DNA from 3 places in the Aeromonas media genome. Region 1 is predicted to be linked to each of the others. Evidence: riboswitches for the same ligand, from Rfam matches in the RefSeq annotation. Region 1 holds a riboswitch; each other region holds the start of a gene.
What was found. A riboswitch is a leader RNA that binds a small molecule or an ion and turns the genes downstream of it on or off. The one in region 1 is predicted to bind cyclic di-GMP.
Positions count from the first base shown of each region.

Region 2: it holds a riboswitch for cyclic di-GMP, as region 1 does, so the genes downstream of both, gbpA (N-acetylglucosamine-binding protein GbpA) here and KI797_RS04260 (glycosyl hydrolase family 18 protein) in region 1, are expected to answer to the same signal.
Region 3: it holds a riboswitch for cyclic di-GMP, as region 1 does, so the genes downstream of both, KI797_RS16380 (glycosyl hydrolase family 18 protein) here and KI797_RS04260 (glycosyl hydrolase family 18 protein) in region 1, are expected to answer to the same signal.

Region 1 covers NZ_CP075564.1:882,073-892,521, forward strand. The annotation lists gene KI797_RS04215 (cold-shock protein) at 1-30, opposite strand, end outside; gene KI797_RS04220 (LysM-like peptidoglycan-binding domain-containing protein) at 302-970, opposite strand; gene KI797_RS04225 (methyl-accepting chemotaxis protein) at 1,070-3,172, opposite strand; gene gltX (glutamate--tRNA ligase) at 3,423-4,838, shown strand; gene KI797_RS21015 (hypothetical protein) at 4,841-4,981, shown strand; tRNA gene KI797_RS04235 (tRNA-Ala) at 5,218-5,293, shown strand; tRNA gene KI797_RS04240 (tRNA-Ala) at 5,322-5,397, shown strand; tRNA gene KI797_RS04245 (tRNA-Ala) at 5,462-5,537, shown strand; tRNA gene KI797_RS04250 (tRNA-Ala) at 5,596-5,671, shown strand; tRNA gene KI797_RS04255 (tRNA-Ala) at 5,712-5,787, shown strand; cyclic di-GMP riboswitch class I at 6,257-6,340, shown strand; gene KI797_RS04260 (glycosyl hydrolase family 18 protein) at 6,455-9,493, shown strand; gene KI797_RS04265 (tetratricopeptide repeat protein) at 9,701-10,449, opposite strand, start outside.
Region 2 covers NZ_CP075564.1:624,462-634,910, reverse strand. The annotation lists gene KI797_RS03075 (methyl-accepting chemotaxis protein) at 1-1,610, shown strand, start outside; cyclic di-GMP riboswitch class I at 1,874-1,959, shown strand; gene gbpA (N-acetylglucosamine-binding protein GbpA) at 2,025-3,593, shown strand; gene KI797_RS03065 (cytochrome b) at 3,597-4,079, shown strand; gene cbl (HTH-type transcriptional regulator Cbl) at 4,170-5,117, opposite strand; gene KI797_RS03055 (sulfate/molybdate ABC transporter ATP-binding protein) at 5,234-6,301, opposite strand; gene cysW (sulfate ABC transporter permease subunit CysW) at 6,376-7,269, opposite strand; gene cysT (sulfate ABC transporter permease subunit CysT) at 7,266-8,105, opposite strand; gene KI797_RS03040 (RBBP9/YdeN family alpha/beta hydrolase) at 8,385-8,960, opposite strand; gene KI797_RS03035 (sulfate ABC transporter substrate-binding protein) at 9,000-10,001, opposite strand.
Region 3 covers NZ_CP075564.1:3,554,505-3,564,953, reverse strand. The annotation lists gene KI797_RS16395 (TonB-dependent hemoglobin/transferrin/lactoferrin family receptor) at 1-994, shown strand, start outside; gene KI797_RS16390 (3-phenylpropionate MFS transporter) at 1,261-2,400, shown strand; gene KI797_RS16385 (hybrid sensor histidine kinase/response regulator) at 2,483-5,944, shown strand; cyclic di-GMP riboswitch class I at 6,148-6,234, shown strand; partial or broken gene KI797_RS16380 (glycosyl hydrolase family 18 protein) at 6,346-8,948, shown strand; gene KI797_RS16375 (immunoglobulin-like domain-containing protein) at 9,070-10,449, shown strand, end outside.

The DNA of each region.
Region 1 (10,449 bases):
TTTTACTTGGCCGGTGCGAATGTCAGACATGTGGTAAGTCCTATCTATAACAAAATGAAACTAACGCCTTGTTGGGCAGCATTTGCCTAGAATGCAGGGGCCTACCCATGACTGACTACGTCAATTTGTTCCAGTGGCATGCAGTACAATCCCTGTCTAAAGCACAACCGATTGTACTGGAGCCCGATCCCTTGTCAATTTGGCACTTTTCATTTTTTGAGCGAGCTAAAAGTATTGGGAAGTCAGCGGCTTGTTTCATGCTTCTGGTCAAAAAAACGGGAGGCCATGGCCTCCCGTTTTTTTATTCCTTGAGGGCGAACCCTTCACCCTGTCGGTCGTAGCGGTAGTTTGCCTGACCGAAGGAGCGGATCTCGACCCGCTGGATCCGGCGTCCTGTGTCCACCAGGATGAACACCGACTTGCCCGATTGCAGCCGGGTCAGCGGCCTGTCCGGCCCCTCGATGGCGATCAGGCGGCTCAGCTCGGCCCCGGGCAATTCAAACTTGCGCCAGATGGAGTAGAGGGTCTCGCCAGCCTGCACCTCGTGCTGCAGCCAGGTGCCATCCACCTTTTCTTCGACCGGTTTGGCCGCGGCCGGCGCACTGCTTGCGGCTCCGTTGCCCACGGTCAGCGCCTGGGTCGGTACGGCCAGCGGCACGGCGAGTGAACCGGAAGGTGCCGCCTTGGGGGCGGCGGGGGCGGGTTCCCAGGCGAGCAGCAACAGCCAGAGAGGCACCAGCACCAGCAGACCAATGGTGTGCTTGCGTGGCAGCGGGCTCGCCAGCTTGAATGAACTGGTTCTGGGTTCCTTGTTGCGTTGACCAAGGCCACTCATGCCCTGACCGAGGCGTTGACGCAGGGGCAGGGTCGCTGCATTGATACGATGGAGCAGGGTTCCTTGTGATTCGTCTTGGCGACGCTGCTGGGCTCGTCTGTTATGGCCACGTGGGCGACGGTCCGGGGTGGGCACGGCATTTACCTCTCACTACATTGCCTGCCATCAGGCAAATATAGCGCCTATGGTAAACGGACTCGCCCCCGAGGGGGAGAGCCCTGAGCATGAAAATTATCAGCTGAGACGAAATTGCCCCAGCAACTGCTGCAAACGTTCGGCCGCCTGGCGCAAGGCCTGGCTGGCTTTCGCCGTATTGGTCGCATCCTGGGCGATGTCGTTGGCCAGTGCGTTGGTTTTTGACAGGTTGCCTGAGACTGTCTCGGAAACCGAGCTCTGCTCCTCGGCGGCGGAGGCGATCTGATAGGTCATATCGTTGATGGTGGCAATGGCCTGGAAGATGCTGTCGAGGGCCGCCTCTGCCAGATCGGCCTCGCCCACCGCCTGATGGGTCAACTGCTGGCTCTGCTGGATGGCGTTGACCGCATTGGCCGAGCTGTGGCGGATCTTCTCGATCAGCTCCTGAGTGTTCTGCACCGCCTGCTGGGTGTTGCCCGCCAGCTTGCGCACCTCGTCGGCCACCACCGCAAAGCCGCGTCCCTGCTCGCCAGCCCGGGCCGCTTCGATGGCGGCGTTGAGCGCCAGCAGGTTGGTCTGATCGGCGATGCCCTGAATGACGGTGAGTATGCTGGTGATCTGTTCGCTGTCGTGGGCCAGCCCCTCGACCACCTCGGCCCCCTTGCCCGCCTCGGCCGCCACCTTGTGCATGGACTGGATCACCTGCTGGAAGCGCACCTTGCCCTGATCCGCCGCACCCTGTGCCTGCTTGGCGGAGTCGGCGGTGTTGTTGGCGTGGGTGGCCACCTCCTGGCTGACATAGGACATCTCCTGCACCGCAGTCAGCATCTGCTCCATCTCCGCCTGGTGATGCTGCAGGTTGGTGTCGGTCTGGCCGGCGATGCGATCGGTATCCCCTGCGTGGCGATGGACCTCGCTGGCGGTCTTGAGCACATCCCCGAGCAGCACCTGCAGCTTGTCGATGAAGCGGTTGATGCCCTTGGCCAAGTCCCCCAATTCATCGCGGGACTGGGTATTGAGCCGTTTGGTGAGATCCCCCTCGCCATCGGCGATGTCATCCACCAGGCTGACCATCTGACGGATGGGGCCGGTGATGCTGCGGGCGATCGCCAGCATGGTGGCCAGGGCCAGCACAAGTACGATGAGGGCACCGATAAGCTGCTGGGTCATGGCGGCCCGGTTCATCTCGGTGAGCTGGCTCTCCAGCTGATCGGCCCCTGCCAGCACCACCTGGTAGGGCAGGGTGACGATGATGGCCCAGTTGCGGGCCATGCCCGGCACCGCGATGGGCACAGAGATGCGAAACGACTCGTCGAGCTCCTGGCGTTGCAGCTCGGGTTTGAGGTATTGCTGCCAGCCGTCGCCAAGCAGCTTGTCGGCGCGGCTGCCGAGCAGGCTGGGGTCCCCGCTGGTGCCGGTGATGACGCCGGCGGCGCTGACGATCAGGGTCTCGCCCTTGCCGTCATAGATGTTGCTGTTGAGAGACTGGGCCTGACGGCTGATGGAGTCCACCGCCAGATCCAGCGCGGCTATGCCCTTGAACTGGCCATTTACCATGATGGGGGTGGTGATGGTGCTCACCAGCACCTGCTGGCCGTTGATGTCCACCTTGAAGGGATCGACGAGGCAGGAGCGCCCCTCCCGTTTCGGGCAGGCGTAGTAGTCGTTGGCCGGATTGCCGAATTCGTCCGGGTCGCTCTTCTCGATGGAGAGCAGCAGATCCGAGCCAATGTTCTCCTTGTCGCGATAGAAGTAGGGGACGAAGCGTCCCTTGTCATCGCTGCCAAGGGCACTCTGGCCTGCGAAGGCGCTGTCCTGGCCGTCGAAGCCGTTCGGTTCGAAGCCCGCGAAGGCGCCGTAGAGTTGCGGCTCCAGGCCGAGCTGCGCCTTGAGCAAGTCGGTGGCCTGCTGGCGATCCAGCGGCAGCTTGCCCGCCTGTTGTTGGGCGAAGACGCTGGCCATCTGCTGGGTATAGGAGAGCCCCTTTTGCAGCAACTGGGTAATGGTGGCGGCCTCGGCGCGGGCGTTGGCACTCACCTTCTGCCACGCCTCCTGCTGCAGGGCCGCGCGGCTGGAACTGATGGTCAGCTGCTGGGTCTGCTTGCTCGAGTATTGGTTGAGCAGGATCAGGATGACCAGGGCCGTGGTCATGGCGACTCCCGCCAGTACCAGGATGCGATTCTGGATAGAGCGAAACTGCATCTCGTGTTCCTTGTGCGTAGAAAGTTGTATGAATTATCGGCATGGCGGGAGATTCCTCCAGCAATGTTGCCCAGCAAAGCGGAAAATGAGGGGAGGTTTTGCGATCCCTCTCAAAGAACGGTGCCACGACCGAATCAAGACCTGTTTAGGCCCCGGCTATTGCATGGTTTTCCCATCCGTGATTCTGAGTGCTAAAATGCGACGGTTTTTTTAACGCATTGGCCCAAGGCCCTCTACACAAGGCTTAAAGATGAAAGTCAAAACCCGTTTTGCTCCCAGCCCGACCGGCTTCTTGCATGTTGGCGGTGCCCGTACCGCACTCTATTCCTGGTTGTTTGCGAAGAGCCAGGGCGGTGAGTTCGTGCTGCGTATTGAGGATACCGATCTGGAACGTTCCACTCAGGAGGCGATCGACGCCATCATTGAGGGCATGGAATGGCTGGAGCTGAACTGGGATGAGGGCCCCTACTACCAGACCAAGCGTTTCGATCGCTATAACGGCATCATCGACGAGATGCTGGCCGACGGTCGTGCCTACAAGTGCTTCTGCTCCAAGGAGCGGCTGGAGGCGCTGCGCGAAGGCCAGATGGCCAATGGCGAGAAGCCCCGCTATGACGGCAAGTGCCGTGACCACGCCCACGATCACCCGGCCGATGCGCCCCACGTGATCCGCTTCCGCAACCCGACCGAAGGCTCGGTGGTGTTCGATGACCACGTGCGCGGTCGCATCGAGTTCGCCAACACCGAGCTCGACGATCTCATCATCCGCCGTACCGACGGCGCCCCCACCTACAACTTCTGCGTGGTGGTCGATGACTGGGACATGGAGATCACCCACGTGGTGCGTGGTGAAGACCACATCAACAACACCCCACGCCAGATCAACATCTACAAGGCGCTGAACGCGCCTGTGCCGGAGTTCGCCCACGTCTCCATGATCCTGGGCGACGACGGCGCCAAGCTCTCCAAGCGCCACGGTGCGGTTTCCGTGATGCAGTACCGGGACGACGGCTACCTGCCGGAAGCCCTGCTGAACTATCTGGTGCGTCTGGGCTGGTCCCACGGCGATCAGGAGATCTTCAGCCTGGATGAGATGATCAAGCTGTTCAGCCTGAATGCCATCTCCAAGTCTGCCTCCGCCTTCAACACCGACAAGCTGCTGTGGCTGAACAACCACTACATGCGCAGCCTGGATCCGGCCTATGTGGCCAAGCACCTGGAATGGCACATGGCCGCCCAGAACATCGATACCAGCAAGGGCCCGGCACTGGCCGAGGTTGTCACCCTGCTGGCCGAGCGCTGCAACACCCTGGTGGAAGTGGCTGCCCAGAGCCGCTACCTGTTCGAAGAGTACGAGGCCATCGACGAAGCGGCCGCCAAGAAGCACCTGCGTGGCGTCGCTGCCGAGCCGCTGACCCTGGCCAAGGCCAAGCTGGCGGCACTGGACAGCTGGACCACCGAAGCGCTGCACGAGTTGATTGAAGCCACTGCCGCCGAGCTGGGTCAGGGCATGGGCAAGGTCGGCATGCCGCTGCGCGTGGCCGTGACTGGTCTGGGTCAGTCCCCCGGCATCGACGCCGTGATGGCGCTGGTGGGCAAGGAGCGCGTACTCGCCCGCATCGACCGCGCTTTGGCATATATCGAAGCGCGCATGGCTGCCGAGTAAGCTTGCCATCGCACATTGCCGTCACCGATCTGGGTCAGTCCCCCGGCATCGACGCCGCGATGGCGCTGGTGGGCAAGGAGCGGGTGCTCGCCCGCATCGATCGTGCCCTGGCCTATATCGAAGCGCGGATGGCAGCCGAGTAAGCCTCTGCCATTGCTTGAAAAGGGCTCCCGCAAGGGAGCCCTTTGCTTTTGTGCAGCGCTCAGATTCATGACATAAAACAGCGACATAGCGATGCAGTTGGCGGTAAAAACAGCTAACTGTCTGAATTTTGACTAAACGCTCGAGCCGGTGTTATTTTTGGGTTGACAGCAAAGCGGGTGATGCCTATCATGCGCCTCCGTTGCCAGAGATAACTTTGGTAGCGCCGAGGTGAGTTGGGGTTATAGCTCAGCTGGGAGAGCGCTTGCATGGCATGCAAGAGGTCCGCGGTTCGATCCCGCGTAGCTCCACCAAATTCTCCTCGAACAATCTGGAATCCAAGGGGTTATAGCTCAGCTGGGAGAGCGCTTGCATGGCATGCAAGAGGTCCGCGGTTCGATCCCGCGTAGCTCCACCAGATTCCAAATTGGTAATACAGTACCCAGGGCAGTGCGGTGTGTATCACCCAGGCCGACCTTTGTGGGGCTATAGCTCAGCTGGGAGAGCGCTTGCATGGCATGCAAGAGGTCCGCGGTTCGATCCCGCGTAGCTCCACCAATATTTAGAAGAAGGGCAAACGGCCGCCAGAACCGATTGTCTAAAGAGTAAAGAATTTGGGGTTATAGCTCAGCTGGGAGAGCGCTTGCATGGCATGCAAGAGGTCCGCGGTTCGATCCCGCGTAGCTCCACCAAATTCAGAGTGAAGGTCTTGACCTTGATTCGCAACAACTTGGGGTTATAGCTCAGCTGGGAGAGCGCTTGCATGGCATGCAAGAGGTCCGCGGTTCGATCCCGCGTAGCTCCACCAAACATTAAAAGGCCACCGTTATCGCGGTGGCCTTTTTGTTTTTGCCTATTTTTCTCTCTGCCTTCTATGCACGACTGTCAAAAAGCCCGCATTGGCTGCGAGCTTGGGTGTTGTGGCAAGTTATCAACCGTGGCGACGGCGCCAGGCCAGAGGCAGCAGGGTAGGTCTTCCTTTCATGGGTATTTTTTTATTTTTGGCCAGTGTTTCCATAGCCTTGGCGCGTTGGTCAAAGGCGCGCGTTGTCACATTTCTGGCAGCTCTGACCAGTGAGGCAACGCACATTATGGGGAGACAAAAGAGGCTGAGTCCGTTTTTCTGATGTGACTAACAGATTGATATTAATGACTTAATTCTTAGTTGGCCGATTGAAGGAAAGTGTGAACTGGCTGGCATGCACATATTTTCCTTAGAGAATAAAGATTGAGCGGCTGCCACTTGCTTCCTATACTCGAGCCGTTCCTCACGGAACCCAGGTTAAGGGCAAACCGGCAGTGATGCCGGGACGCAAAGCCTCCGATCTGTCCCAAGCGGACCAGACAGCGGGGTTACCCCGGGGTGACATGAGGGTATGTGGCCCGTCCATGGCCTGTTGTCGTTCCCTTGTTCCCTGTTGCGATTGCGCTTTTCCTGGTTTTAAAAGCCAAGACAAAACAAGGAAGATAACAATATGCAACAGATCTTGAGGCCCAGCAGGCTCGCCATGCTGGTCGCCCTTGCGGCCGTCCCTGCCTGGGCACAGGCCGCCTATCCCGCCTATCAGGCCGGCACCGCCTACAAGGCTGGCGACATCGTCAGCAACGCAGGCGCCCTCTATGAATGCAAGGAATTCCCTTATTCCGGCTGGTGTGGCGCGTCGCCTTACCACTACGAACCCGGTGTCGGCGCTGTCTGGGCCGATGCCTGGAAACTCTATGGCGGTGAGGTGCCGCCGCCGGCCCTGGTGATCGCCATCGGCTCCCCCGCCGTGGGCTGCAGCGTCAGCGAGGGGGCCAGTGTGGCCCTGGCGGTGACCCTGAGCGGCCCGGCCACGGCGCTCGCCAAGGTGGAATACCTGGTCGATGGCACCCTGGTCGCCACGGCCACGGCCTCCCCCTGGAGCGCCAGCTGGTCTGCCGCCGGTGTGGGCAATCACGCCCTCAAGGCACGGGCACTGGATAAAGACGGAAAGGTGCTGAGTGAAGCTGATTCCAGCTTCAAGGTCGCCGCCGTGGTGGCGCCAGAGGCCCCCAAGGTGAGCATCGCCAGCCCCGCCGCCGGTGCCAAGGTGACCCTGAGCCGCGCCCTCACCGTGACCGGCAATGTGACCGACGCCAATGACGACGTCGCCAAGCTCGAGCTCTTCGTGAATGGCCAGAAGGTGGGCGAAGACAGCAGCGCTCCCTGGCAACTGAGCTGGACGCCCCAGAACAAGGGGCTGACCGGTCTCAAGCTGGTGGCGACCGACAAGGCAAATCTCTCTGGCGAGTCCACCCAGGTGGATGTGCAGGTGGAAGAGGCGGCCCTGCCTCCCACCGGCGGCAACCTCTCCTGCGACGTGCGCCAGATCTACCGCGCCGATGGCAGCGAGTGCATGGGGGATGACCATGGCCGTCGCGTCATCGGTTATTTCACCTCCTGGCGTACCGGCAAGAACGGCTTGCCCTCCTACCTGGTGGGCGACATCCCCTGGGACAAGATCACCCACATCAACTACGCCTTCGCGGCGGTGGATGAACAGAGCCACCTCATCAAGGTGGATGACGCCGCCACCAAGATGACCTGGGACGGGGTGCCGGGCGCCGAGATGGATCCCGAGTTCGCCTATCAGGGTCACTTCAACCTGCTGTCGAAATACAAGAAGCAGTACCCGGACGTGAAGACCCTCATCTCGGTGGGGGGCTGGGCCGATACCCGCGGCTTCTACGCCGCCACCACCAAGGGCGACTGCTCGGTCAACACCGCCGGCATTAACGCCTTCGCCGACTCGGCGGTGGGCTTCATCCGCCAGTACGGTTTCGACGGGGTGGATGTGGATTACGAGTACCCCACCTCCATGAAGGATGCGGGCAACCCCAACGATTTCCCGCTCTCCAACCAGTGTCGCGGCAAGCTGTTTGCGAACTATGAAGTGCTGATGAAGACCCTGCGCAACAAGCTCGACAGCGCCGGGACCGAGGATGGTCGCAAGTACATGCTGACCATCGCCTCGCCGGCCTCGGCCTACCTGCTGCGCGGCATGGAAAACTTCCAGGTCACCCAGTACCTCGACTACGTCAACCTGATGACCTATGACTTCCACGGTGCCTGGAACCACTTCGTCGGCCACAACGCCGCCCTGTTCGACAACAAGGCGGATCCCGAGCTGTCCCAGTGGGGTGTCTACACCCAGGCCCAGTTCGGTGGCATCGGTTATCTCAACTCCGCCTGGGCAGCCCACTACTTCCGGGGGGCTTTGGCGGCGGGCAAGATCAACATAGGGGTGCCTTACTACACCCGTGGCTGGCAGGGGGTCACCGGTGGCACCCATGGCCTGGGGGGCAAGGCGGCGCTGCCGAGCCAGAGCGATTGCCAGCCGGGGACCGGTGGCAGCACCATTCCGTGCGGCAATGGTGCGGTCGGCATCGACAACATCTGGCATGACCTTGACAAGAACGGCAAGGAGATTGGCGGTGGTGCCGTGCCCATGTGGCATGCCAAGAACCTGGAGCATGCGGCCAGCCTCGGCATCACCACACTGCCGAGCTACGGCCAGGCCTGGGGTCTGGATCCCAACAACCCGGCCCACGTGATGCAAGGCCAGTACGTGCGTTACTACGACGACAAGGCCCATGCGCCCTGGCTGTGGAACGAGCAGAAGAAGGTGTTCCTCTCCACCGAAGATGAAGAGTCCATGGGCCACAAGCTCGACTACATCGTCAGTCGCGGTCTGGGGGGCGTGATGTTCTGGGAGATGGCGGGGGACTATGACTTCGACGCCGCGAAGAACGAGTACGTGATGGGCAGTACCCTCACCAGCCTCGCCTACGACAAGTTCAGCAAGGCCGACAAGGCGGCCCTGAAGCAGAACGATCTGCCGGCACCGGCCGCCCAGCTCGACATCGGTGTGAGCCTCTCCGGCTTCAAGGAAGGGGACTCCAACTACCCGATCAACCCGACCCTGAAGCTCACCAACAAGTCGACCCAGACCATACCGGGTGGCACCCGCATCGAGTTCCTGATGCCTACTTCCACCTCCGACACCATCACCGACCAGAGCGGTATGGGGCTGACCGTGGTGGAGAGCGGCGGCAACCAGAACTCCGACGGCATCGCAGGCGAGAAGGACTTCCACAAGGTGGCACTGACGCTGCCGGCCTGGAAGGCCTGGGCGCCGGGTACCGAGGTGGAAGTGGCCATGACCTACTATCTGCCAGCCGCTGGCGTACCGAGCGGCATGCGTTTGATTGCCGGTAGCCAGACCATAGGCCTGAAGTCCGACTTCCCGGCCCTGGCCGAGGCGGTGCTGGGGGGCAGCAGTGGCGGTGACGGCGGTAGCGGTGGCACCAGTTGCGCCAGCCAGAGCGTCAACCCGGCGGAGTACAATGCCTATCCGACCTGGCCACGCGGGGATCACGCCAACGGCACCGACCGCATGACCCACAACAAGGGGGTCTGGCAGGCGAACTGGTGGACCAGCAGCGAACCCAAGGCGGGTGATGGCAGCTGGAAGCTGGTATGCAATTACTGATGACAGGTTGAGGGGCCAACCCCGCCTCAACGCAATGACCCAATCCGGAGCCCAGGCTCCGGATTTTTTTGCTGCCTATATAAAGGAAGGGGACCATAAAAAAGACCGCTCCGAAGAGCGGCCAATTGCCACCAGGCAAGCTGTGGGGCTGACCCCCTTGTGGATGGGCAGTCGCCATGGACGGATGCCTGCCCATGGCGTGCCGGTTTATTGAGTGACGGCGCCGCCCTGCTGCTCCTTCAGGAAGCTGATCCAGGGGGAGGCGCGGCCACTGACGTTGCCATGCTGGGCTGCCTGGGTGAAGGCGTTCAATGCCTCCTTCGGTTTCTGCTGCTCGAAGTAGGCAACCCCGGTCAGGAACTTGAGATCCGCCCGCTGTTCACCGCTGGCATTGGCGGCAGGCTTGGCGGCGAAGGCCACCAGATCCTGGTAGCGCTTGCTCTGGATCATCATGCGCGCCATCTTCAGTTGCAGATCGGCACTGGGGGCCAGCTTGTAGGACTTGGCCAGGGTATCGATGGCCGGGTCCAGCTCCTTGGCCTGGTGCCAGTAGTTGGCGAGCGTCTTGTAGTTGGCCGCATTGCTCTCGATGGTCCCTTCCTTCATCGCCTTTTCCATCACGCGGGCGGCGCGGTGGGGTATGCCGGCGAAGGCCAGGTAGTTGGCGAGCCGCAGCAACTCGGTCGACTCGGTCAGCATGCCGAGGTTGTAGGCACCTTCCAGCGCCGCCAGGGCCTTGGCATCGTTGCCCGCCTGCATGTGCATGGCCGAGAGCTGGGTCCAGTACTTCTTCTTCTCCGGGAACTTGTCCACCAGGGCGGTCAGCACCTCGGTGGCCGGCTTGTACTGTTTCAGCTCGTAGTGGGCCGCCATTTTCAGCAGATACCAGGACTCCGGCGCCTTGCCTGCCGAGAGCTTGATGGCCTGATCCACCGCCGGAATGGCCTCCCGATACT
Region 2 (10,449 bases), 260 kb from region 1:
TCATCTCGGCCAGTGCCCTGCATCGCAACCTGATGAGTGAGCGGGAAGCCAGATTGCAGGCGGTGCTGGATCTCGCCATGAGCCGGATACAGACCCTCGCCGCCACCCTGCCCGCCCCAGAGGCGCAGGCCGAGGCCAAGGCCATGCTCGACAGCATGCGCTTCGATGGCGACAACTATCTGTTCGTACTGGATGAGAATCGCCGGGTGATGGTGCATCCTGCCAAGCCCGAGCTGGCCGGCCAGCAGATGGGCGCGCCCGACGCAGCCCCCGCCGACGCCCACTGGCAACGCATGGTGGATCTGGGCAAGGGAGGCCATCAGGGTCGTCTTGAATACCAATGGATCTCCCCCTCCGGCGAGGTGGCCCAGAAGATGTCACTGGTGGCCGGCTACCAGCCCTGGGGCTGGATCCTGGGCTCCGGTCTCTTGCTGCAAGACATCGAGGCCACCATCTGGTCCCAGTATGAGCTGATGGGAGGGGCCACCCTGCTGGTGATCCTGCTGATGGGATGGCTGGGGATGACCATCAGCCGCTCCATCGTCAAGCCACTGGCCGAGATCAAGGGGGCCATGGCCCAGGTGGCAGCCGGCGATCTGGTGGTGAGCATCCCGGTGCATGGCAAGGATGAGCTGGGGGCCGTCGCCACCAGCACCAATCAGGGACTGGATGCCATTCGTCACGCCCTGCTGGAAGCCAGCCAGGGGGCTCGCAACGTGGCGGATGCCGCCCTGCGCATCGCCGCCTCCGCCGAGCAGACCAATCAGGCGGTCAACAACCAGCGGGATCAGCTGGCCCAGCTCGCCACCGCCATGAACGAGATGAGCGCCACCATCTCGGACGTGGCGGGTCACGCCGAGAACACGGCTCGCGACACCCAGGATGCCACCAGCGAGGCCGGACTCGGCAACGAAGACGTCCACGCCAGCGTGCACGGCATCCAGGCACTCGCCACCGAGGTGGAGCAGGCCACCCATCAGGTCAATCGGCTCAAGGAGGGGGTGATGCAGATAGGCGAGGTGACGGCCGTCATCAGCGCCATCTCGGATCAGACCAATCTGCTGGCCCTCAACGCCGCCATCGAGGCGGCCCGCGCTGGCGAGCAGGGTCGCGGCTTCGCCGTGGTGGCCGACGAGGTACGCCAGCTGGCCAGCCGCACCCGCCACTCCACCGAGGAGATCCAGAGCACCATCACCCAGTTGCAGCAGCGGGCGATGACCGCCGCCAGCGCCATGGACGCCAGCCGCAAGCTGGCGGAGAGCAGCGTCGGCCAGTCCGAAAAGGCGGGGCAGGATCTCTCCCTCATCGTCAATCACATCCAGCACGTGAGCGACATGGCGACCCAGATCGCCACTGCGGCGGAGCAGCAGAGCATGGTGGCCGAGGACATGAACCGCAACGTCAGCGGCATCAATGACTCGGCCCTGGAGATGTCCCAGGCCGCATCCCAGCTGGCCCGGGAGAGCGAGCTGCTGGCCGGACTCTCCCGCAGCCTGGACGAGCGGCTGGCGGTGTTCAGGCTCGGCAATGGCCTCCCCCGGGATCTGTCGCCCGGTCAGGCTCCGCGCCCCTCGCCCTCCCGCCGCACAGACCAGTACCCGCACCACTGACCACCTGACCCAGTCCCATCCCCTGCCGGCCCCGCCGACAGGGGATTTTTTCATCAATGAAAAATGTCACCACCTCGCATCTTTTCAACAGAATGGGCGAACTAACCCCAACTTGATGGATTAAATATAAATTTAAAAACAATGAGTTAAGTTATTGCTCTACTCCGATGAGATCAAGTTGCAAAGATTTATACTTAATAATTTAATCAAAAAAAAGCCATCATGACTGTGTCGTCATCAAAGGCGGCACCCTGACCCTTTATGTAGTCATTTGGCAAACTGGTTGAAAGGCCAGGACGCAAAGCCTCCGGTCTAAAGACATGTCGTCCAGGATAGCGGGGTTGCCACACTCAGGTGTGTCACGGGGAATTCCCCTGCCAACTTGACTGCCCACATCACCGAACAGAGGAATGTATGGCAGCAAAAATCAAACTCAATCATGTGGCCACCGCGCTGGCGTTGCTCGCCAGCGGCGGCGCGCTCGCCCACGGCTACATCAGCCAGCCGGAAGGGCGCAACTATCTGTGCAAGACCGGCGGCAACAGCCAGTGCGGCGCCATTCAATGGGAGCCACAGAGCCTGGAGGCGCCGTCCGGCTTCCCCAATGGCGGCCCCGCCGACGGCCAGATCGCCTCGGCCGGTCATCCACAATTCGCTGAGCTCAACGCCCAGACCAGCGATCGCTGGACCAAGCGACAGGTGCAGGCCGGCCCCTTCGCCATCGGCTGGACCTTCACCGCCAACCATGTCACCCGCAACTGGCGCTACTACCTCACCAAGCAGGAGTGGAATCCGAACCAGCCGCTGACCAGGGACTCCTTCGATCTCAATCCGTTCTGTGTCATCGACGGGGGCATGGTGCAACCGCCCAAACAGGTCACCCATCAGTGCACCCTGCCGGCGCGCACCGGTCATCAGGTCATCCTCGGCGTCTGGGAAGTGGGAGATACCGCCAACAGCTTCTACAACCTGATCGATGTCCAGTTCGACGGCGGCACCCAGCCACCGCTGGCCTGGAGCCAGGGCGGGACCATCTACTCCTCCATCGATCTGGTTGCCGGCGACAAGGCCAAGACCCGGGTATTCGACGCCAACGGCGAGCGCACCGATCTGCAGACAGTGCTGACCATTGGTTCCGCCGAGCAGGGTCAAAAGAACAACTGGGCCCACGATCTGGCCGCCAAGATCAACGCCGAGCAGAGCCAGATCCGCGCTGGTCAGCAAGGCTCCGATGGCCAGTTCAACCCGGTCTACGGCCAGAATCCCGTCTACCTGAAGGCGGGCAGCAACCTGCAGCGGGTCGAGGTCCAGCTCGAGCAGCAGCAACCCCCGGTGAATGACGGCATCAGCGTGAGCGGGCTGGAGAACGAATACCTGCTCGACAACGGCAAGGTCACCCTCAACTTCACCGTCACGGCCGAGGGGGATCTCGCGGTCACCAACACCCTGTATGACCACGGTGGCGCCGCCAAGGGTCAAACCAGTGCCGACATCAAGGACAGCAGCCAGAGCTTCACCATGGAGGTCAGCGGTCTGAGCGCCGGTCACCACCAACTGGTGATCGAGGGCAAGCCGAAGGCGGGCGGCGCCCCCCTGCAGCAGACCGTGGATCTGATGTTCAAGGATCCGGCCAGCGGCGGTGACTACCAGTACAGTTTCCCGGAGGGGCTCAAATCCTATGCGGCAGGCACCAAGGTACTGCAGCCGAAAGATGGCAAGATCTATCAGTGCAAGCCCTACCCCTACAGCGGCTGGTGCACCATCTGGACAAGCACTGCGACCCAGTATGAGCCCGGTGTGGGCACCAACTGGCAGGATGCCTGGACCCTGGTGAACTGCTCCCCGCAATCAGAAGAGGCCCGAGCGGCCTCTTTTTTGTGCCTGTCATCCGCGCTCCCGGTGCCTTGCAGCACCCTGGGCCCCAGTCGGAAAAATCCTATGACGAAAGACTACTATGACCCCCTGAGCCGCCTGCTGCACTGATTGATGGCCGCCGTCATCCTCTACGCCACCCTGGCGGGCTACCTGATGCACCTGGTGATCGACAGCCACCCCAGGCTGTTTCAGTTTCTGTCGGTGTTGAACATGTCGATGGCGACCCTGATCACCCCGCTCTTCCTGCTGCGCTGGGGCTGGCGGCACTGGCGCGCACCCCTGCCCGAAGATAAAGCCGAGCCTCACCATCCCGCCGCCAGGCTGGCTCACGCCCTGCTCTACGGCCTGATGTGCATCGTGCTGTTGAGCGGCTTCCTGATGCTGGAGCAGGGTTATTCCCTGTTTTGGCTCTACCCGGTCGGCAACCCCATCGATGTACCTGAGGTCAACGCCTTCTTCTTCGGCGTCCATCGCCTCGGCTGCCTGTTACTGGCGGCGCTGGTCCTGCTGCACGTGGCCGCCGCCCTCTACCATCACAGGATCAAGGGGGATCGCACCCTGTATCGCATGTTGGGTCCCCAGAGCGGGCGCTAACCAATGAGTGAGGCTCTGGGCCTGGCTGAAGAGCCGAATAAACAAGCAGGGAGCCAAGGGCTCCCTGCTTTTTCAGACCATGCGCCACATTCAGATCTGGTAATCGAGCAGCGGCTCGTTGCTCATGGCCCTGGCCTGGATCTCCGCCAGCGCCAGCTCGGGGTTGCAGAGCTGGATGAACTGCCAGGTGAAGTTGTGCTGGAACTGCCCCTGCTTGAGGCCTATCCAGGCGGTGTGCGGCGCAAACAACCGGCTGCCGTCGAGCTGTACCAGCCCCTTGTCCCGCTGGGGATCGAACGCCATGTCCGCCAGTATGCCCACCCCCATCTCCAGCTCGACATAGGTCTTGATGACGTCGGAGTCCTGGGCGGTCAGCAGGATCTGCGGATGTATCCCCGCCTCGGCGAAGGCCTCATCCACCCGCACCCGCCCCGTCAGGCCCGCCTGATAGGTCACTATGGGCCAGTGGGCCAGGGCCGCCAGGGTGAGTTCCCGTTCGGCGGTGAGGGGGTGCTGCTCCGGCACCACTATATTGTGGTGCCAGCGGTAGTAGGGAAACGCGACCACGCCTTCGCTCTTGTCGAGCTGCTCGCTGCTGATGCCGATGTCCACTTCGCCGGTCTGCACCAGCCGCACTATCTCCTCCGGGCTGCCCTGGCGCAGCTCCAGCTGCACCAGGGGGAACTGCTCGCGAAACGCCTTCACCACACGGGGCAGGGCATAGCGTGCCTGGGTGTGAGTGGTCGCTACCAGCAGCCGCCCCGAATCCCGGTTGGCGAAGGTGCTGGCCAATTTGCGGATATTGTCGGCGTCCCCCAGAATGCGCTCGGCGATCACCAGCAACTCCTTGCCCGGCTCCGTCATGCCGAGCAACCGCTTGCCGTAACGGATGAAGAGCGCGAGCCCCAGCTCCTCCTCCAGCTCGCGGATATGGCGGCTGACCCCAGACTGGGAGGTAAAGAGGGCATTGGCCACCTCGGTCAGGTTGTAATCCCGCCGCGCCGCTTCCCGGATAATGCGTAATTGCTGAAAATTCACCTCATCGCCTCCTGCGCTGAGTGGCGGTGGATACTGCCACCGTCCTCTTGTTATTGGGTGGCCGGATCAGAGTCCGGCTGCAAGCCTGAAAGGAGTCTCGTCTTGGGCCCTCGCCCTCAAATCTGGTAGTCGGGATAGAGCTGCGCATGTCGGGCCACCAGACGCACCCCCTGGCCGGGAGCGAAGGCCCGGGCGGCCTCCTTGCTCAGCTCGGCCTCGTAGTGAGCCCCCCTGGTCTCGCCATCCCCGCGCAACTCCACCCTGATCCGCGGCCCCATGGGCAACAAACGGGTGATGGTGGCGCTGATGCCACCCGGTGCATCCGCTGGCAGAATCTCCAGCTCGTGGGGGCGCACATAGGCGATGGCCGCACTGCCTTGTGCCAGCTGGGAGCTGATGGGGCCACCCAACTGCTGCTCACCTATGCCAAGCCCCTGCCCGGCCACACGGCCGCGGAACAGGTTTACGCTGCCGAGGAAACTGTGCACGAAGGCGGTGGCGGGCTGGTCATAGACCTCGGCCGGAGTGCCGATCTGCTCGACCCGGCCTGCGTTCATCAGCACCACCCTATCCGCCACCTCCAGCGCCTCCTCCTGATCGTGGGTCACGAACAGGCTGGTGACGTGCAGTTCGTCGTGCAGCTCCCGCAGCCAGCGGCGCAGCTCCTTGCGCACCTGGGCGTCGAGGGCGCCGAAGGGCTCGTCCAGCAGCAGCACCTTGGGTTGCACCGCCAGGGCACGCGCCAGGGCGACCCGTTGGCGCTGACCACCGGAAAGCTGGGTCGGATAGCGCTCGGCCACGTGGCTGAGCTGCACCAGATCCAGCAACTCCTTGACCCGGGCGCGGATGCTGGCTTCATTCGGCCGATCGGAACGTGGCTTGACCCGCAGGCCAAACGCCACGTTCTCGAACACCGTCATGTGCCTGAACAGGGCATAGTGCTGGAACACGAAGCCGACGTTGCGCTCGCGCACGTGGAGATCCGAGGCATCCTCGCCGCGGATGATGACGTTGCCACTGTCGGCCTGCTCCAGCCCGGCGATGATCCGCAGCAATGTGGTCTTGCCGCAACCGGAGGGGCCGAGCAGGGCGACCAGCTCGCCGTCGTGAAAATCGAGGTTGATGTCGGCCAGGGCCGCGTACTGATTGAAATGCTTGTTGAGTCCTTGTACCTGAATGCTCATGGCAGCCTCTCTAAACCGTTAAACCGGATTCATGGTTATCCGGGCTGGCCTGCCAGCAGGCAGACCAGGCCATATCAATGGGACTGGGTGGGCTGAGCGCGCAGCCGGGCCAGCAGGGTCTCCCCCAGCAGGGTGAAGATCCCGAACAGGGCCAGCAGGCTCGCCACCGCGAAGGCGGCGCCGGTCTGGTACTCGTTGTAGAGGATCTCGATGTGCAGCGGCAGGGTGTTGGTCTGGCCGCGAATGTGGCCGGAGACCACGGAGACGGCGCCAAACTCCCCCACCGCCCGGGCGGTACAGAGCAGCAGACCGTACATCAGGCTCCAGCGGATGCCGGGTAGGGTGACCCGCCAGAACATCTGCAGGCCGCTCGCCCCCAGCATGATGGCGGCTTCCTCCTCTTCCGGACCACGGGCCTCCATCTGGGGCAGCAGCTCGCGCACCACGAAGGGCACAGTAATGAAGGTGGTCGCCAATATGATCCCCGGGGTGGCGAAGATGATCTTGATATCGTGCTCGCTCAGCCAGTCGCCGAACCAGCCGCGACTACCGAATATCAGCACGAACATCAGGCCTGCTATCACGGGCGAGACCGAGAACGGCAGATCGATGAGGGTAATAAGCAGTTGCCGGCCCGGGAAGCGGAAGCGGGCTATGGCCCAGGCGGCCGCCAGCCCGAACAGCAGATTGAAGGGCACGGAGCAGAGGGTCACCAGGGCCGTCAGACCAAGAGCGCTCAGGGCATCCGGTTCGCTGATGGCATGCCAGAAGAAGGCAAGGCCCGGGCTCAGGGCCTGGATAAAGACGGTGGCAAGCGGCAGCAACAGCAGGGCGGCGAACCAGCCCAGCCCGACACTTATCAGCAGCCACTTCACCCAGACGGGCTCACGGGTCACGGCAGGCTGGCGCACCTGAGTGGCAGGCACTCCATCGAGGGCCAGATCCAGGCTTGCGTTGGATGCGTTCATATGCGGCTTCCTCCGATGCGTGCCCAGCTCCAGGCCTGCAACTTGTTGATGATCAACAGCAAAACAAACGAGATCAGCAGCATGACGGAGGCGATGGCCGAGGCCCCGGCATAGTCATACTCCTCCAGGTGGCTCATGATCATCAGCGGCGCGATTTCCGACACCATCGGCAAATTTCCGGCGATGAAGATGACGGAGCCGTACTCCCCTACCCCGCGGGCAAACGCCAGGGCAAAACCGGTGAGCAGCGCCGGGATCAGAGTAGGCCACAACACTCGCGCGAAGGTCTGCCAGCGATTGGCGCCAAGGCTGGCGGCGGCCTCCTCCTGTTCGGTCTCAGCCTCCCGCAGCACCGGCTGCAGGGTGCGCACAACGAAGGGCAAGCCGATGAAAGTGAGGGCGATAACCACCCCTATGGGGTTGTAGGCGAGCTCTATACCAAAGGGGGCAACCCACTGACCTATCCAGCCGTTGGGGGCGAAGATGGCGCACAGGGCAATGCCGGAGACGGCAGTCGGCATGGCGAACGGCAAGTCGATGAGCGCATCCACCAAGCGGCGACCGGGGAAACTGTAACGCACCAGCACCCAGGCCAGGATCAGCCCGAACAGGCTGTTGAGCAAGGCGGCGATAAAAGCGGCCCCGAAGCTGAGGCGAAAGGAGGCAAGCACCCGGGGGGAGCCTATCACCTGCCAGAACTCGGCGGCCGTCAGGTTGTTGACCGCGAACAGCACCAGTGCCGAGAGGGGCAACAGTACCAGCATGCTCAGATAGAGCAGACTGAAGCCCAGGGTCGGTCCCAGAGCAGGGAGGACGGAATAAGAACCTAATCGCATAACACATCCGTTTGTTATAAAAACTTTCGATACGCTGATTCTGCTCACGACCGCCAGTGACAACAAACACCAATAACGCCTTTGCTAAGCACTTTTTTATCTAACAACGGCAAACCAGGGCTTTTAGAGCGATAAATAGAAAAAAAGGTCTTTTATATAAATAGAAGACCTAACAAACGGAGCGGTGAAACCTGAACTGTGGAGACAGTCACTATGGGATCAGGGTGGCGAGCCTGTCTGGTATCTTGCGGGAACTCTCCTTGTCATATGGGCAGAGGATCAGCGGAAGCTGAGGGCAGCCCGCCTGCCCCACTCGGTCGAGGCGGGGTCCACCACCATCTCGGCCCTGTGATGAAGGGTGTTCAGCAGGTTGAGCCCCTGACTCCACTCCCCATGACCGGACTGGGCATTGATGTGGCCCACCTCGCCGGCATCGAACAGCGGCACCTGCCACTGGCGACTCCAATACTCGGCACGTTCGAAGCTCATCCAGGGATCGTTGCGGCTGGCGATGAGCTGGGCGGACACCTTGATGGAGCCCGCCAGCGCCTCGTCCGGAATGCCGAAACGAGCCGGATCCGCAGGCGCCACGATCAGGATGGAGGAAACCTTCTCCGGCTGTAGCCGGGCGGCGGCGATGGCCGTCAGGGCGCCGAAGGAGTGGGCCACTAGGTGGACCCGGCTGCGTCGGCTCCTGAGCTTGCTCGCCAGTTTGGCGCTCCATACGGTGAGGTCCGGCTTGTCCCAGGGCAGACCCAGCATCCGCTGCCACTGGGGAAATTGCTGGTGCCAGCGACTCTGCCAGTGATCCGGCCCACTGTTGTGCAGACCGGGAACCAGAAGGATCTTGTTCATCATGGTGCTCCTAGCTGTTGTCACAGGGACCGGCCGGCCTTAGCCGCCCGGTTGGTAAATCTGGTCGAACAGCCCACCCTGGGCGAAGTGCTTCTTCTGTGCCTTGTCCCAATTCCCTTCCAGATCCTTGACGGTAAAGAGCGCCAGCTGCGGGAACTGGGCCGATGTCTCCTTCAGGATCGCCGGGTTGCTCGGGCGATAATGGTACTTGGCGATGATCCGCTGCCCCTCGTCGGAATAGAGGTAATCAAGATAGCCCTTGGCGACTGCCTCGGTACCGTGCTTCTTGGCTACCTTGTCCACCACGGCAACCGGGGGTTCGGCCAGGATGGAGACCGAGGGCACCACGAGCTCAAACTTGTCGCTGGTCCCCGGCTGATTCAGCACCAGCAGGGCTTCGTTCTCCCAGGCCAGCAAAACGTCGCCGAGGCCCCGCTCGATGAAGCTGGTGGTGGCGCCCCGGGCGCCGGAATCCAGCACCTTCACGTTCTTGAACAGATCGCCGACAAACTGTTTGGCACCCTCTTCAGTGCCGCTCTTCTTCAGGGCATAGCCCCAGGCAGCCAGATAATTCCAGCGCGCACCGCCGGAGGTCTTGGGGTTCGGGGTCACGATGGCGACATCCTTGCGAACCAGATCGCCCCAGTCCTTGATCTGCTTGGGGTTGCCCTTGCGCACCAGGAAGACGATGGTGGAGGTATAGGGAGACGCATTGTTGGCAAGGCGCCCCTCCCAATTGCTGGCAGTAAGACCCGCCTTGGCCACGGCATCGACGTCGTAGGCCAGCGCCAGCGACACCACGTCAGCCTCCAGGCCGTCCACCACGGCACGGGCCTGCTTGCCGGAGCCACCGTGTGACTGGCTCACCACCACATCATCGCCCGTCTTTGCCTTCCACTCCTTGGCAAAGGCGCTGTTGTATTCCTGGAACAGCTCGCGGGTCGGGTCATAAGAGACGTTGAGCAGGCGCACCTCGGCCGCATTGGCCTGGCCGAGTGTCAGCAGAGAGAGCAGGGTCAGGGCGGTCATTCGCAGTTTCATGGTGATACTCCATATCGTTGGGTTGAGTACAGAATGCCGCCTTCCACATATATCAGGAAGAAAGAAAAAGCGCTTTGCTTATCTCTTTTACGCATATTAGGCCAACCGCCAACACACACTCACTGCCGCGAACCAGCTCCCTGATCGCCCAGCTCGCCACTCATCAACGTCAGATTGCAGGCACGAAAAAGCCCAGTCTGTTGACCGGGCTTGCTGAAGGCGCATAGCAAAAAGGCCTTCCCGTGAGGGAAGGCCTTTCAAATTAGTGGCGGAGCGGACGGGACTCGAACCCGCGACCCCCGGCGTGACAGGCCGTTCCAGCCAGATTATCTCTATTTCACTTATGTGGCATTAAATGTAATCAATTGTTTCTTAATGACAATTACCTTTGACATTCGGTTTTACCATTAAGAACAATTTACGCCACATACGTGGTCACGGTCACAAA
Region 3 (10,449 bases), 1.8 Mb from region 1:
TACCCGTTTCAAGGCGCCGACCGTACCGGGCGACTTCGTCGGTTACAGCGAGCTGAGCTTCCCGTCCACCACCAGCGAGCGCAGCGCGCTCTGGGCCTTCGACGAGATCAAGTTTGGCGAGCGCTGGGTGCTGACCCCGGGTGCCCGTTACGACTACTACAAGATGACCCCGGACGAGGATCCCGCCTACACCGGCGAGAACATGCAGAAGATCTCCGAAGGGGAGTTCTCTCCCAAGCTGGGGCTGGTGTTCAAGGCACACGAGGCGGCCAACCTGTTCGCCCAGTACAGCCACGGTTTCAAGGCGCCCATGTATGACAACGCCTTCTCCACCCTGAACCACCAGGCCTACGGCTATCGCATCGAGCCGAACCCTAACCTCAAGCCCGAGAGCAGCGACGGCATCGATCTCGGGGTGCGCGGCAGCAGCGGCGGCTTCAGCTACGAGGTGGCGACCTTCTACAACCAGTTTGACGACTTCATCGAGCTGACCGCCGTGGGGACCGAAGGGCGCACCGCCATCTATCAGTACCAGAACCTGGACAAGGCGACCACCAAGGGGGCCGAGGTCAAGGCGGACTACTGGCTGAACGAGCTGGTGAACGTCTGGGGCAACCTGGCCTACATCGAGGGCAAGGACGGCGACGGCAACTACATCAACAGCCTGAGCCCGTTCAACGGCAGCCTTGGGGTGCGTCTGGAGCAGCCGAACTGGAACATCAACACCGCCCTGCGCTTCGCCGACGACATGGACAAGGTGGGCAAGGACGCCAGAGGTAACGACAACATCAAGAGCGCCGGCTGGGGCGTGGTGGATATCTACGCCCAGTTCAAGCCGATGCAGGATCTGCAGCTCAACGTCGGCGTCTTCAACCTGTTTGACAAGGAGTACGTGAGCTACGAGAGCATCACGGGCCTTGCCGCCAGCTCGGACACCAGCAACCAGACCGAGCCGGGTCGCAACCTGAGCGCAAGGGTCAAGTACGTGTTCTGATACTTGCCAATGACGATGATGATGAAGGGGCCCTTGGGCCCCTTCTCTGCGTCTGGCGGCCCAAACCGGCCCCAAAAAGAAACCCGCCAGGGGCGGGTGTAAGGATTGCAACACTCATCAGGAAGCGGTGTTATCCAGATAGACAGGGGGATGTGACAAAGGTTCAACTTTATTGATATTTATCGTTTTTATCTCCCCTTGCCCCTGGGGATCCCCGCGCCAAAATCGGTTATCATTTGTGCCCCTTGTCCCGCTGCCGAGCCCCTATGCCCGCCTTCTCCTGGTTAGCCCTGTTCTTTGGCGCCTTCTACTTCGTCTACGGCGCCTATCTGCCGTTCTGGTCCCTGTGGCTCGAGGGCATAGGGGTGAGCGCCGAGCAGATAGGCTTGCTGCTGGGGGTCGGCATGGCCATCCGTTTTGCCGGCAACCTGATGGTGATGGGACGGGTCAAGGGGGCCGGTCAGTTGCTGCCCGTCACCCGGCTGCTCTGCCTGCTGAGCCTGCTGGCGTTTCTGGGCTTCTACCTCAGCTACAGCCTCTGGTGGCTGGTGCTGCTGACCCTGGTGGCGAACTTCATCTACCCGACCCTGATGCCCATGGGGGAGGCGCTCGCCACCCGCATGGTGGTGCAGACGCACCTCGACTATGGCAAGGTGAGGCTGTGCGGCTCCTTCGCCTTTATCGCCGCCTCCACCCTGGTGGGGGCCCTGGTGAGCAACTTCGGCAGCGACTGGGTGCTGCACACCATGGTGGCGGGACTGCTGGCCATGCTGGCGCTGAGCGCGTTGCCGCTGCGGCCGCAGCCCCAGGAGCTCAAGGGGGAGCGGGCCCGGGCCTCCCTGCTCGTCACCCTCAAGTCAGCCCCGGTGCGCCGCTTCCTGCTCATCACCGCCCTGCTGCAGGGCAGCCATGCCGCCTACTACGGCTTCAGCGCCATGTACTGGAAGGGGGCGGGCTACAGCGGCACCCTGATCGGCTACCTGTGGGCCCTGGGGGTGGTGGCGGAGATCGCCATGTTTGCCGCGGACAAGCGCTTCTTTCACCGCTTCGGGGCCCAGACCCTGTTTCTGGTGGGGGCCGTCGGCTGCGTGGTGCGCTGGGTGTTGCTCGGCGCCTCTACCGAGCTGGCGGTGCTGGTGCTGGGTCAGCTGCTGCACGGGGTCACCTTCTGCATCAGCCACCTCGGCGCCGTGCGCTTCATGACCCGCCAGCTGCCCGCCGAGCAGCAGATCCCCACCCAGGCGCTCTATGCGGCGCTCGGCCTCGGCATGACGGTGGCGGCCCTGATGGCGATCTGCGGTGTGCTGTTCGAGCCGCTCGGTGGGGGCATCTTCTTCATCATGGTGCTGGTGGTGCTGCCGGTCTTCGTGCTGCGGCTGCGCGGGGAGCATGAGGCCGCCGCCTGAGCGGGCACACTCAATGACGGTTGCCCGTCGGCACGCTGAGCCGGCGCGGCGCTCAACACATCTGAACAAGGGAAGAATGTAGATGCACCAAGGATGGCTGCTGATCGGGTTGTCGCTCGCCTATCTGGGCTTGCTGTTCCTCATCGCCTATGTGGCGGACAAGAGCAAGCGCCGTCGGCTCAAGGGCCAGCCCCTGCTCTACAGCCTGTCGCTCGCCGTCTATTGCACCTCCTGGACCTTCTTCGGCACCGTCGGGCAGGCGAGCGAATCCCCCTGGTCGCCTGTGCCCATCTATCTTGGCCCCATGCTGGTGTTCCTGTTTGGCTGGCGCCTGCTGGCCCGCCTCATCCTGGTGGCCAAGCGCGAGCACATCACCTCCATCGCCGACTTCATCGCCGCCCGCTATGGCAAGTCCCAGCGCCTGGCCATGGTGATCAGCCTGATCGCCGTCATGGGGATACTTCCCTACCTGGTGCTGCAGCTCAAGGCCATCGTCACCGGGCTGGATCTGCTGATGGCCAACTCGGTGCCGGCGGGGCCCACGGGCAACACGGCCGAGCTGGCCCTCGGCGTCGCTCTGTTGCTGGCCCTGTTCAGCATACTGTTCGGCACCCGCAACCTGGACGCCACCGAGCACCATCGCGGCATGGTGGTGGCCATCGCCTTCGAGTCCGTGGTCAAGCTGCTCGCCTTCATGGCGGTGGGGGGCTTCGCGCTCTGGCTCATCATCGCCAGGCCGAGCGAGGCCCGCACCCTGGTGGCCGGGGACTTTCTCGATGCGGTGGTGGCGGTGTCGCCGGGCAGCCTGCTGGAGCTCGCCATCTATACCCTGGTGGCCATGTGCGCCGTCATCTGCCTGCCGCGCCAGTTCCACGTGACTGTGGTGGAGAACAACCAGGGCCAGGATCTGCACTGGGCGCGCTGGCTGTTCCCGCTCTACCTGTTCCTGATGGGGCTCTTCATCTGGCCGCTGGCGCTGGCGGGCAAGCAGTGGGTGGGGGCCGACATGGCCTCGGACACCTATGTCATCAGCCTGCCCATGTCGCTCGGCTTCGACGGCATGGCGATGCTGGCGTTTCTCGGCGGCACCTCGGCGGCCACCGGCATGGTGATCGTCTGCACCATAGCCCTGGCCATCATGGTCAGCAACGATCTGGTGCTGCCGGTGCTGCTGCGCCGCTTCTGGCAGCAGGGGCGGGATGAGCGGCTGATGCGGCTGCTGCTGCAGGTGCGCCGGGGCGCCATACTGCTGATCCTGCTGGCGGCCTGGGTGCTCTATCTCTGGCTCGGGGATCTCACCAGCCTGTCGCGCATCGGCTATCTGTCGTTCGGCGCCGTGGCCCAGTTCGCCCCTGCCCTGCTGCTCGGCCTCTACTGGCGGCACGGCAACCGCAAGGGGGTCTATCTCGGGCTCGCCCTCGGAGTCAGCCTCTGGTTCGTGACCCTGCTGGCCGAGAGCGGCCTGCTGGCGGGCTCGCCCCTGGAGGCGCTGCTGGCCCCCCCCGACTGGCCCGCCTTTCGCGAGCTGAGCCTGGGGGCCTGGTGCATCTTCCTGAGCCTGTTGCTCAACCTGCTCGGCTACGTGGCGGGCTCCCTGCTGTCGCGGGCGGCGGTGAGCGAGCGGCTGCAGGCCGCCAACTTCGTCGGCAAGCCGAGCCGGGATACCACGGCACTCTACCAGGCGCGGGTCTCGGTCAAGGAGCTGGAGATGCTGGCGGCCCGCTTCGTCGGCTCGAGCCGGGTCAAGCGCGCCTTCGGCCGCTTCGCCGGCGAACGCGGCGGTACCCTGGCGCCCCAGATGCAGGCCTCTGCCGACCTGATTGCCCACACCGAGCGGCTGCTGGCGGGGGTGTTTGGCACCTCGTCCGCCCGGCTGGTGCTGGCCTCTGCCCTGCAGGGGCGCAACATGCAGCTCGAGGAGATCGCCACCATAGTGGACGAGGCCTCCGACGTGTTTCGCTTCAACCGTGGCCTGCTGCAGGGGGCCATAGAGCACATGGGGCAGGGGATCTCGGTGGTGGACCGGGAACTCAGGCTGGTGGCCTGGAACCGGCGCTACATCGAGCTGTTCCACTATCCGCACGGGCTCATCCAGGTGGGGCGCGCCATCGAGGAGATCATCCGCTACAACGCGCAGCAGGGACTGTGCGGCCCGGGAGACATCGAGGCCCAGGTGGCGCGGCGGGTCGCCTTCATGAAACGGGGTAGCCCCCATGTCTCGGCGCGGGAGCGACCGGATGGCCGGGTGATCGAGATGCAGGGCAATCCCATGCCGGCGGGGGGCTTCGTGATGACCTTCACCGACATCACCCCCTTCCGGGCGGCGGAGCGGGTGCTGCGCGAAGCGAACGAGCACCTGGAAGCCAGGGTGGCCGAGCGTACCCATGAACTCTCCGAGCTCAACCGCCAACTGCTGCTGGTGAACCAGCAGGTGGAGCGGGCGAACCACTCCAAGAGCCGTTTCCTGGCTGCGGTGAGCCACGATCTGACCCAGCCGCTGAACGCGGCTAAGCTGTTTACCTCCTCCCTGCTGGAGATGCTGCCGCCGGAAGACGAGCCGGCCCGCATTGCCCGCCACATCGACGATGCCCTGGGGGCGACCGAAGATCTCATCACGGATCTGCTGGATATCTCACGGTTGGAGGCGGGCAAGTTCAAGGCGAAGAAGCTCGATTTCGCCCTGCGCGACATGTTCGACAACCTCAAGGCCGAGTTTGGGGTGCTGGCCCAGGCGGGAGGGATCCAGTTCTCCGTGGTGGAGAGTCGCCTCGCCGTCTACAGCGACGTGCGCCTGCTGCGGAGGGTGCTGCAGAACTTCCTCACCAATGCGTTTCGCTACAACCCCGGTGGCCGGGTGCTGCTCGGTTGCCGTCGACTGGGGGACAAGGTACGCATCGAGGTGTGGGACAACGGCCCCGGCATCCCGCTGGACAAGCAGGAGGCTATCTTTGACGAATTCTCCCGCCTCGATCACTCCCGCACCGCGAGGGAGCAGGGGCTCGGCCTCGGGCTCGCCATCGCCCGCGGCATCTCCCAGGTGCTGGGCCACCAGCTCTCCCTGCGCAGCTGGCCGGGGGCGGGATCGGTGTTTGCCATCACCCTCAACCTCGCGACCCGGCCCGTGATGCCGAGCCAGGTGGCGGCCCCCGTGGTGCGGGACAGCCAGCTGGAGGGGATCCGGGTGCTCTGCATCGACAACGAGGAGGAGATCCTCATCGCCATGGCCTCCCTGCTGGGGCGCTGGGGTTGCGAGGTGCGTTGCGCCCAGAACCTGGAGCAGGCGCTATCCCTCATCGGCGACGGCTTCCTGCCGCAACTGGTGCTGTCGGATTATCACCTGGACGATGGCAAGACGGGACTGCAGGCGCTGCACATGATCCGGCTGGCCCACGGCAATGGCATCGGCGGCATCATCATCAGCGCGGATCGCAAGAGCGAGCTGCAGACGCAGATCCGCGAGCACGGCTTTGGCTACGTCAGCAAACCGGTCAAGCCGCTCAAGCTGCGGGCATTGATGAACAGCCTGCTGTTGCCAATACAGTGACAGGCTTCACACAATCAATCATTGATAGGTTCGTTCATGAATGATCATCAGGCGCCAGCATCACCGATGTTGGCGCCAGCTTGCCGGCATGTTCGCGAACAATTGCGAAAAGTGAGTCCTGTTTGCTGTCATTTTTACTAGGTAGCATCCCTTCCTGCTCCCACCTATAGTCATTCGGCGATTATTTTTGTCGCAAATCAAGTTGTGCAAAAAGGCAAACCGGATGAAAGTCCGGGACGCAAAGCCTCCGGTCTAAGGGTCAAAGTGCCTAGGATAGCGGGGCCACCACAGGTTGTATCGTCCATGGGCCAAGCCATGGTTGCGATGATGTCTGCGTTACCTGTCAGGTTGCGTTGCCTTTTTCGTTGTTAATTCCAATAACGAAATAAGGAAGTTCAAATATGTTAAGTCCAAAACTTTCCCTGCTGGCACTCCTTGTCGGGGGGCTCTGCGCTACCTCCGCCTTCGCCGCTGCCCCTGGCAAACCCACCATAGGCTCGGGCCCCACCAAGTTCGCCATCGTCGAAGTCAATCAATCCGCCTCGGCTTACAACCAGCTGGTGACCGTCCACAAGGATGGCGCCCCGGTCAGCGTGACTTGGAACCTCTGGTCCGGTGACGTGGGCCAGACCGCCAAGGTGCTGCTCGATGGCAATGAGGTGTGGTCAGGCCCGGCTTCAGCCGCGGGTACCGCCAACTTCAAGGTGACCAAGGGAGGGCGCTACCAGATGCAGGTGGCCCTGTGCAACGCCGACGGCTGCACGCTCTCCGACAAGAAGGAACTGGTGGTCGCCGATACCGACGGCAGCCATCTGGCGCCGCTCAATGCACCGCTGCAAGAGAACAACAAGCCCTACGCCAACAAGTCCGGCAAGGTGGTGGGTGCCTACTACGTGGAATGGGGGGTCTATGGTCGCAAGTTCACCGTCGACAAGATCCCGGCCCAGAACCTGACTCACATCCTCTATGGCTTCACCCCCATCTGCGGCGGCAACGGCATCAACGACAGCCTCAAAGAGATCTCCGGCAGCTTCGAGGCGCTGCAGCGCTCCTGTGCCGGTCGCGAGGACTTCAAGGTCTCCATCCACGATCCTTGGGCGGCGATCCAGATGTCCCAGGGCAACCTCAGTGCCTGGGATGAGCCCTACAAGGGCAACTTCGGCAACCTGATGGCGCTCAAGCAGGCCCGTCCTGACCTCAAGATCCTGCCCTCGGTCGGGGGGGGGGGTGGACCCTCTCGGATCCCTTTTACTTCTTGGGGGACAAGACCAAGCGCGACACCTTCGTCGCCTCGGTCAAGGAGTTCCTGCAGACCTGGAAGTTCTTCGACGGCGTGGACATCGACTGGGAGTTCCCGGGCGGCCAGGGCGCCAACCCCAGCCTGGGCGGTCCGAGCGATGGCGCCACCTATGTGGTGCTGATGCAGGAACTGCGCGCCATGCTCGACGAACTGGAGGCCGAGACCGGACGTCAGTATGAGCTCACTTCGGCCATCAGCGCCGGCGGTGACAAGATTGCCAAGGTGGATTATCAGGCGGCCCAGCAGTACATGGACCACATCTTCCTGATGAGCTACGACTTCAGTGGCGCCTTCGACCTGAACAACCTGGCCCACCAGACCAACCTCTTTGCTTCCAGCTGGGATCCGGCCACCAAGTACACCACCGACAAGGGCGTCAGGGCACTGCTGGATCAGGGGGTGACGCCGGGCAAGATAGTGGTGGGCGCCGCCATGTATGGTCGTGGCTGGACCGGGGTGAACGGCTATCAGGCTGGCAACCCCTTCACCGGCACCGCTACCGGGCCGGTAACCGGCACCTGGGAGAACGGCGTGGTGGATTACCGCGACATCGTCAACAACCGCATGGGCGCTGGCTGGGAGCAGGGCTATGACGAGGTGGCCGAGGCCCCCTATGTCTTCAAGGCCAGCAGCGGCGATCTCATCAGCTTCGACAACGATCGCTCGGTCAAGGCCAAGGGGCAGTACGTGCTGGCGAACCAGCTCGGCGGCCTGTTTGCCTGGGAGATCGATGCGGACAACGGCGACATCCTCAACGCCATGCACGAGGGATTGGGCCATGGCGAGGGCACCCTGCCACCGGCGAACAAGCCGCCACTGGCCAATGCCGGCAGCGATCTGAGTGTCACCGGCCCGACCGAGGTGACTCTCAACGGCTCCGCCTCCCATGATCCTGAAAACGGGGTGCTGACCCACAGCTGGAAGCAGGTCTCTGGCCCCCAGGCCAGCCTGCTCGATGCCACCCAGGCCAAGGCCCGCGTGGTGCTGGACGCCGTCAGTGCTGACGTCAACCTGGTGTTCGAGCTGACCGTCACCGACGATCAGGGCCTCACCGCCAAGGATCAGGTGGTGGTGACCAACAAGGCGCCGCAGCCCAACCTGCCGCCCGTGGTCAGCGTCCCGGCCAGTGCCAGCGTCGAGTCCGGCAAGCAGGTGACCATCCAGGCCACGGCATCCGATCCGAACGGTGACACCCTGAGCTATCAGTGGAGCCTGCCAGCGGGTCTTACCGCCACCGGCCAGGACAGTGCCACCCTAGTGGTCACGGGTCCGAGCGTCACCAGCGACACCGCTTATGACCTGACCCTGGTGGTCACAGACGGTTCCCTTGACGCCAGTGCCGCTACCCGCCTCACCGTCAAGCCGGTCAGCACCGGTGGCGGTTGTGAGGCAAGCGATCCGGAGGCGGCCAACTGGCCGGCCTGGAACGCCAGCACCGTCTACAACGCCGAAACCAAGGTGAGCCACAACCAGCTGGTGTGGCAGGCCAAGTACTGGACCCAGGGCAACGAGCCAAGCCAGACGGCGGATCAGTGGAAGCTGATAAGCCCGGTGCAGCTCGGCTGGAACGCGGGTGTGGCCTACAACGCCGGTGACTTCACCAACCACAACGGGCGCAAGTGGAAGGCCCAGTACTGGACCAAGGGCGATGAACCCGGCAAGGCCGCGGTCTGGGTGGATCAGGGGGTGGCCAGCTGTAACTGACAAGCCATCCGGGATGGGGCCTGGCCCCATCCCTTCTCACCCTTTTTCACTGACAGGGCCAACGGCCCTGCCATCGCAACAAGAATGCCTCAGCATTTATTCCCTATGAAGGACAGACCCCATGAAGAATCATCACACCCTGTTGCGGGCGAGTGTTCCCCTGCTCGGCTGGGTGCTGCTTGCGCCGCTGGCGATGGCCCAGCAGAGCAGTACCACGGGGGCATTTCGCAAGGACAACAGCGCGCCCCAGATCTACAGCCAGGAGGGGCTGGTCAACAATTTTGCCCAGATGCTGCCACTGGGGGCGACCTTTTCCCCCCTGCTGACGGCCTGGGATGCCGAGGATGGCGATCTCACGGCTCGCATCAGCCAGAAAAGCACGGTCAATACCCAGGTGCCGGGCAGCTATGTGGCCCAGTATCAGGTCAAGGACGATGGTCTGCCCGCGGAGGATGGTTTCAAGGGGTGGGGGAGCATCACCACCACCTTCTCGTTGCCGGTGACCATTTATGATCCAGCGCGTGAGTTGCCCGCCAGGATGCTTGTGCTGGGGACGCTCTGGGATGAGGGTCCCGTCATCAACGACACTCTCTTCATGGTGGTTGGCGACGCGCTGAGCCGCCCCTTCCGTATCAATGGAGACAGCCTGCCGCTGCTGGGAGAGAGGCTGTCCATTCGCACATTCCAGGTGAAGGAGGGACACTGGGGTGGCAACAACCGTCAGTTCGCACTCCTGTTGAGGGATCCTGACAGTGGCGAGGTGCTCTATGACGGTCCCCTGACGTTCAGCGGTGGCACCACCTTCACCCCCAGTGCCCCCATCCCTGTGCTGGCGGATCGGGACTACCAGTTCACCCTGCGCTACTTGGCCGGTAGCGACAGGCAGGGTTTCAAGCGTAATGAGGCGGGCCAGTTCTGGCTTGGCGCCGAAGGGGTGCAGGAGCAGGCGCTCTATCCTCATGCCCAGGTACTGCCGGATCCTGCCAACCGGCTGGCGTTCGACCCCGGCCTGAGCCGCCCTCTCAAAGAAAAGCTGCTGAGCAGCGCCGGCGGCGGGGAGGTGCTCCATGTCCGCAGGTTGCCGGGGGCCGAAGCTCAGGCGTTGAGCTATGTCATCACAGATCCGGCTCTGGCGACGCTCCAGGTCCAGCCGGGGGATGGTGAAGACCGGCTGGTGCTGAGCGGGCTGCAGGCCGGGGAGACCAACCTGGCGATCCTGGCCAACGGCGAGCGGGTCGATCTCGTGCGCCTCGTCATCACTGCCCCCAAGGCGGTGACCCTCTCTTACAGCTACATCTCCTATCCGGGGGAGACCCAGACCCATCTGTGGGACGATGGCGTGTTGATCCAGCGCGATATCACTCGCCGCTACGCCCCTTACAACCTCCAGCTCAGCTGGATCGACAACGGCGTTCTGGTGCACGAGTGGGACCGGGACGGTGACGGCGAATCCTACGAGGCGGATCGCTCCGAGCGGGAGGCGCCCTTCGATGAGGGCTGG